Linked DNA regions of Thalassoroseus pseudoceratinae. The protein of the gene in region 1 interacts with the protein of each later gene in a pairwise test. Links are inferred from orthologs where the notes say so. Each region holds a gene or a part of one and is shown on either strand. Other genes may lie near its edges. The genes, in order: ligA and leuS.

The links.
Region 2: the proteins of ligA (region 1) and leuS interact in binary tests that used the Escherichia coli proteins (3 or more experiments, as listed by UniProt). The link is inferred for Thalassoroseus pseudoceratinae from one-to-one orthologs.

The regions. Positions count from the first base shown.
Region 1 is NZ_JAALXT010000003.1:915,224-918,471, reverse strand. Bases 240-3,162 are described here. They hold ligA (NAD-dependent DNA ligase LigA), read left to right. Parts: upstream 240-647; coding sequence 648-2,678; downstream 2,679-3,162. Other genes in these bases: G6R38_RS27850 (hypothetical protein), read left to right, coding at 2,822-3,162; G6R38_RS13565 (hypothetical protein), read left to right, coding at 294-593; G6R38_RS13570 (hypothetical protein), read left to right, coding at 240-282. Also shown: more of G6R38_RS13570, read left to right, coding at 1-239; more of G6R38_RS27850, read left to right, coding at 3,163-3,248. UniProt on the Escherichia coli protein: DNA ligase that catalyzes the formation of phosphodiester linkages between 5'-phosphoryl and 3'-hydroxyl groups in double-stranded DNA using NAD as a coenzyme and as the energy source for the reaction.
Region 2 is NZ_JAALXT010000004.1:62,431-66,262, forward strand. The notes cover bases 210-3,716. They hold leuS (leucine--tRNA ligase), read left to right. Parts: upstream 210-552; coding sequence 553-3,516; downstream 3,517-3,716. Other genes in these bases: G6R38_RS14570 (sugar phosphate isomerase/epimerase family protein), read right to left, coding at 210-354; G6R38_RS14580 (hypothetical protein), read left to right, coding at 3,612-3,716. Outside these bases: more of G6R38_RS14570, read right to left, coding at 1-209; more of G6R38_RS14580, read left to right, coding at 3,717-3,832.

The DNA.
Region 1 (3,248 bases):
GGAGAGCACATGATTGATTTCTTGCTCTCCCGAACGGCGGCATTCTCGAATCTCCGCATGGTGAATCGGCGGGGTTCGGAGCGTCTGGTCACAGATAGTGTCGAGGAAGCGGTCGCCAAGCTCGAGCGTGAACTTGACGACGAAGAGGAAGACCGTGTCGCAATCCTGAGCGGTCCCAAACCACTCGCGGGAATGGCCGTTTTGCGGTATGTTGCCGATCGCGTCACCGAAAGCGCGCCAGGAAATATTCAAGAATTGCGAGATCGAGGCTTCCTTTCGTAAGCTCTTTGCCCATGAGCAACCAACCGCACCCATCCAACGACGATTCGCAGTCCCATCATCTCAATTTCTTTTTTCGTTTGGCCGTCGTCGTCGCTACTGTCTTTGTGGTAACAATTCTTGCCTTCGTGGCGGCAATTTTCGGTGATCCAACTTCACCCGCAATCCGTATCATCAACCATTACGGTGGACAAATGATATTGTGGGAAGTGGTCGCACTGCTTGTTGTCGTCGTTTTGGCAATGGTGGTCGATCAATGGCGAAATCGGAAGCCACGGGAAACTCTCACCGAACGCCCGACCTCAAAGCATTGACACACCACCGGTTTCACGCCATTCCACTCGGTTTCATGTGAAGGGTTTCCGTCAATGTCGGCTCGTGTGAAAACCAAAATTGAGAAGTTGCGTACGGAACTCGAACGGCATTCGCGACTGTACTACGTCGAAGCACGCCCCGAAATCTCGGACCTGGAATTCGACAAGCTCCTGAAAGAATTGGAGCAACTTGAACAGAAGCACCCGGAATACGATTCTCCCGACAGTCCTACGAAGAAAGTTGGCGGGGAACCCATCAGTGGCTTCGAGACCGTCGATCATCGAGTGCCGATGCTCTCGATCGACAACGTCTACGACGAAGCCGGCGTGATCGAATTCGACAAGCGTGTTCGGAAGCTTCTTCCCGATCAGAAATTGCATTACACGGTCGAATACAAAATCGATGGCGTCGCCCTGGCGTTGTTGTATGTGGACGGCGAACTCAAACGTGGCGTGACGCGGGGTAATGGCGAGCAAGGCGACGATATCACGCATAACGCCCGAACGGTTGGTGGAGTTCCGCTACGTTTGGCAGGCAAGAATCCGCCAAAGGAACTAGAGATTCGCGGCGAAGCCTACATCGGGAATGCGGATTTTGCCAAGTTGGTGGCTGAACAAGAGCAACGCGGCGAACAGCCGTACGCGAATTCACGGAATGCGGCCGCTGGCGCTTTGAAACTTCTCGATCCGAAACTCTGTGCAAAACGAAAGATTCGCTTCATCGCACATGGCGTGGGCTATTACGATCACGACTTCAAAACGCATCAGAAGTATTTAGCATCCCTCGCGAAAATGGGAGTTCCGGTCACGCCGAATGTCGAGGCATTTGAGACCATTGAATCGGCTCTCGAACGTGCGCACGTGCTAGCGGAAGACATTCATAGTCTAGATTTTGAAGTCGATGGGATCGTCATCAAAGTCGATGAGTTCTCCCTTCGTGATCAGTTAGGATCGCGAGGAAAAAGCCCGCGTTGGGTCATTGCATATAAATGGGAACGTTACGAAGCGGCCACCAAGGTTAACAGCATCACGGTCCAAGTGGGAAAAACGGGCACACTGACCCCGGTCGCGGAATTAGACCCCGTGCAAATCGCCGGCACGACGGTTGCACGTTCAAGTCTTCACAACTGGGATGAAATCCACCGGTTGGGTGTCCAAGTGGGAGACCACGTCATTGTCGAAAAAGCGGGTAAGATCATCCCGCATGTGGTCCGCGTTGAAGAGCACCTTCGTGACGGCACCGAAAAACCGTTTCCCCAGCCTACAGAATGCCCAGAATGCGCAGCTGATGTGACGCAAGACGAAGGCGGTGTGTACCTCCGGTGCGTCAATCCACAGTGTCCGGCACAACTCCGCGAGACGCTTCGGTATTTCGCCAGTCGGGAAGGGATGGATATCGACGGACTTGGTATCAAACTCGTCGAACAGCTTCTCGAAGCCGATCTTCTACGTTCAATTCCCGATCTGTATCGGCTTTCGAGCAAACGAGAAGAGATTCTGCAACTGGAGCGGATGGGGGAAAAGTCGGTAGATAAGCTGCTCGCTGGCATCGAACAATCCAAAGCCCAGCCATTGTGGCGACTGCTTACGAGTTTGAATATCCGTCATGTAGGGGCCAGTAGTGCTCGGTTGCTCGCGGATCGCTTTGGGACCATGGACGAATTGCAGAGTCAAGACGAAACGGCGATCGCGGACGTCGACGAAATCGGCCCCGTGATTGCCCACTCGGTCCATAGTTTCTTTGCCTCTGAGGTTGGAAAAACGTTGATCGATGAACTCCGAGAACTCGGACTGAATTTCGGTGAGCCGGTTGAAAAAACGGAGTCCGGTGCCAACTCGGGCGTTCTGGCTGGAAAGACGGTTGTGGTGACCGGAAAACTCAGCGAGCTGGATCGGAACGGTGCGAAGGAGTTGATCCATCAGCACGGCGGACGGGCATCCGGGAGCGTATCGAAAAATACCGATTATCTCGTCGCTGGTGAGAAAGCCGGTAGCAAGCTATCCAAGGCTGAGGAGTATGGCGTGAAGGTTCTGACCGAACGCGAGTTCTTAGACCTGATCGGCGAATCTCCAAAAACACCCTAATTTGCCCATTTTGTGCTTGTTATCTACTGTCACAACAATCATCATGACTCTCAGTTTCGCCGCAGGGGCCCGCTTTCCATTTCAGGGCCACGATGTGCGATTGAGCCACAATTGATTGACATTGGGAAATTGGAGGGGAACAAATGAAGTTGTCTCATTCACTCGCAGCGATCGCTGTGCTCGTTTTCGGCACGCAATCGTTCGCAGGTCACTGCTTCAAATCTTCGGAACCAGCATGCACGCCGACCTACACAACTTGCGAGCCGGTTTACTACGAAGTTGAAACGCCTTGCACATCTTGCGAGACGGAAGTGGTCGTCGAGTGTGAAAGCTGCCACGCGGAACCGGCATGCGAAGGCTGCTCTGAAGCGGAAGTCATCATTGTCGAAGAGCACATCGTTCCAGAAGCGGAAACGGTGATCATCGAAGAAGTCGAAACACCAGAGCCAAAGAAGCCGGAAGCCAAAAAGCCAGAGGCGAAAAAAGCTAAGAAGCCAGCGGCCAAGAAACCAGAAGCCAAAAAGGCCAAGAAGCCGGGCGCGAAGAAGGCCAACAAACCTGCTGGGAAAA
Region 2 (3,832 bases), on another replicon or contig:
CGTGCCGGAGATATCCAATCCCTGCCGAAACGTCCGATTTTTGAGCATCATCAGATACTCATTTGTGACTTTCGATGGGAAGTAGTAGCTGGTCAATTCCGTGCCATCGAGCCCGAGTTCCGCACAGAAATCGATGAAATCACTCAGCGTCATTTGTGGATCGCTGCCACCTTTGCGGAGTTGGCGATTGAACGAATACGCCGCGAGCGACAACTTCATATGCGAACCGCTGGCCGATTTCGGTTCCTTTGCGGACGCGGTTTGGGGGGCCAATGCCGCCACCGCACCGGCTCCAGCGAGAGCGGACAGGAAATGACGACGATCGACGGAAATTCGAGAATCAGCAGAATTCATATGGGGTTCCGAACACAAAGTGGCAGGGTGGTGTCTGTAGAAACAATTCGCTTACCATTTTCCGATCGTACGTCAGAATTGCAAACCCGTCGCACGCCACTACACTGAGCGTTGTGATCTTGCGCCAAACGTGGATTGCCCGGAATGAAACTCAAGGGCCGCTCACGACGCCTTCAAACCTAACCCACATCGACACTCATGCCTCGCTACGATGCCAACCGGATCGAACCCAAATGGCAAGCCTTTTGGGATCAAAACGCCACCTTCCAATTGCCGGACGAGATCCCCGAAGGCGAAAAGAAATATGTCCTCGATATGTTTCCGTACCCGTCGGGTGACGGTTTGCACGTGGGGCACCCCGAAGGCTACACCGCGACGGATATCGTGTGCCGTCACGCCCGGATGAAGGGTCAGAACGTATTGCACACGATGGGTTGGGACTCGTTCGGTTTACCGGCCGAACAGCACGCCATCAAGACGGGCACACACCCCCGAGTCACGACAAACAAAAACATCGACAACTTCCGCCGCCAACTCAAAAGTTTGGGATTCAGTTACGATTGGTCGCGGGAATTCGCCACCACCGATCCCGACTATTACCGTTGGACCCAGTGGATTTTCCTGCAACTCTTCGACACTTGGTACGATCCCGAGCACGAATGGACCGGGCCCGACAGCAAACAACGCATCGGCAAAGGTCGACCAATTGCCGAGTTGCCGATTCCGAATGACGTGCAATCGGAAGGCGAGTCTGCGGTCCGGAAGTACCAGGATGCGCACCGATTGGCGTATCAACACGAAGCCCCGGTGAATTGGTGTCCGGCTCTTGGGACGGTGCTCGCGAATGAGGAAGTCACGGCGGAAGGGCGAAGCGAACGCGGCGATCATCCGGTGGAACGCCGTCAACTTCGACAATGGATGCTCCGCATCACCGCATACGCCGAGCGATTGTCCGAAGAACTCGAAGACTTGGATTGGCCCGATTCGGTCAAGGCTTTGCAACGGAACTGGATTGGCAAAAGTTTGGGGGCGGAGGTCGATTTCTACATCGGCTCGCAGACGGAAGACGGCTTCACAGCCTGGAAGCAACAACGCGAGCAAACCGGCTTTCCGAAATCGCCCGACACCGACGTGCTTCGGGTCTACACCACCCGACCGGATACGCTCTACGGTGCCACATACATGGTGCTCGCACCGGAGCACCCCGCGGTCGATCGGTTGACCTCGAAAGACCAGCAAACCGCCGTCGAGGAATATCGGCGGATGGCCGGTTTGAAAAGCGACCTCGACCGGACCGATTTAGCCAAGGAAAAAACCGGCGTCTTCACCGGCAGCTACGCGACGAATCCGGTCAACGGCCAACAAATTCCAATTTGGATCGCGGATTACGTTCTTGTCAGTTACGGCACCGGAGCCATCATGGCGGTGCCGGCTCACGATGAACGCGACTTCGAATTCGCCAAGGCGTTCGACTTGCCGATTCTTCAGGTGGTCGCCTCGACCAGCGATACGGATTCCACAATCGCTGACGACAAACAGCTGTTGGATACGTTGACGATGAACGAAGCCGCCGAGGGTTCCGTGCATGTCCCCGGTTTGGAATTGGACGAAGCATTCACGGAAACCGGGTACGCGATCAACTCCGGTACCTACGACGGCATGGCGACGGAAGATTTCAAACCGAAGATTGCCGCCGACTTGCAAGAAAAAGGACTCGGCAAAGAAGCCGTGAATTATCGGTTGCGGGATTGGTTGTTCAGCCGTCAACGGTATTGGGGCGAACCGTTTCCGATCTGGCATGAACTCGACGCTGACGGCACCCCGACCGGAATGGTGCGGGCCGTCGAAGATGCGGAGTTGCCAGTCGTGTTGCCAGAGATGGAGGACTTCCAACCCACCGGCACGCCCGATCCGCTTTTGTCCAAAGCTCCTGAAGAATGGCTCTACCAAACCGCTGATGACGGCGTGAAGCTCAAACGCGAAACCAACAGCATGCCGCAATGGGCCGGTTCATGTTGGTACTACTTGCGGTTCGCTGACCCGAAAAACTCCGAGCGGTTCATCGATCCCGCGAAAGAGAACTACTGGTTGCCGGTCGATCTCTACATCGGTGGTGCCGAACACGCGGTGTTGCACTTGTTGTACTCGCGGTTCTGGCACAAAGTCTTGTTTGATCGTGGCGAAGTCACCACGCCAGAGCCGTTTCAGAAGCTCGTCAATCAAGGCATGATTCTCGGCGCTCCTGAGTTGAGCGGTTTTCAAGACACCGACGGCAACTGGGTTTCGAGCAAGAAAGTTCGCGAGAACACCAACGAGGAACTCGACGCCACACACGTGATAGCCGACACCGGCGAACCTGCCACTGCGGTCAAACTCGAAGCCGAACAAGTTGAGAAAAAGGGCGAGAACTTCGTATTGGCGGACGATCCGAAAATCGTCGTCGATAGTCGAGCCTACAAGATGTCGAAATCGCGTGGGAACGTGATCAATCCTGATGACATTGTTTCGCAGTACGGTGCGGACTCGTTGCGGCTTTACGAGATGTTCATGGGGCCGCTCGAACAGAACAAACCCTGGAGCATGTCCGGCGTGGACGGCGTGTACCGCTTTCTCGGTCGAGCGTGGCGGATGATCGTCGACGAACGAGCCGACGAGGTGAAACTCAACGCCTCCGTGCAGGACATCCCGCCGAACGAAGATCAGGAACGAATCCTTCACAAGACCATCCAAGCCGTCGGCGAGGATATCGAGCGGTTGTCGTTCAACACAGCGATCAGTCGGATGATGGAATTCACCAACGCCGTCACCGCAATGGACCAGCGACCGCGAGCCATCTTGGAACCGTTCGTGTTGTTGCTCGCCCCGTTCGCGCCACACTTGGCCGAAGAACTTTGGGAGTTGTTCGGGCACGAGACTTCATTGGCGTACGAACCCTGGCCAGAGTTCGACGAATCGAAAATCCGCGAAGACACCGTCGAAGTCCCCGTGCAGATCAACGGCAAAGTCAAAGCCAAAATCCAAGTCCCCAACGGTGCCGACAAAACCACTCTCGAAACCACCGCCACCCAAGACGAAACCGTTCAAAGTTTCCTCGACGGCAAACAAATCATCAAAATAATCGTCGTGCCGGGACGACTTGTGAACTTCGTCGTGAAGGGGTAATACCGTATCTGGGGCAGTGCCTGGTGGAGCCCAATATAGTCTGCATAAGAACCTTATACTTTGCGCAAATCACGGGTCGCGGTAGGAAAAACACCATGTCAGATTACTGGATTCGAACTGAATTGGGTGTTCATGCTGGATTTACAGTAGAGTGGCACGGCCCATACGACAATCAACAACGAGCTGTTTCTGTAGCTAAAGAATTATCCGACCCTTGGGATGCGACGGAAATTGTCGCGGAAGTAGTTCTCGGTGCCCCGGGCTCCGAAGGTACTCGATTGGCTGAATTCTATCGTGGCACGAAGTATCTTCCAGG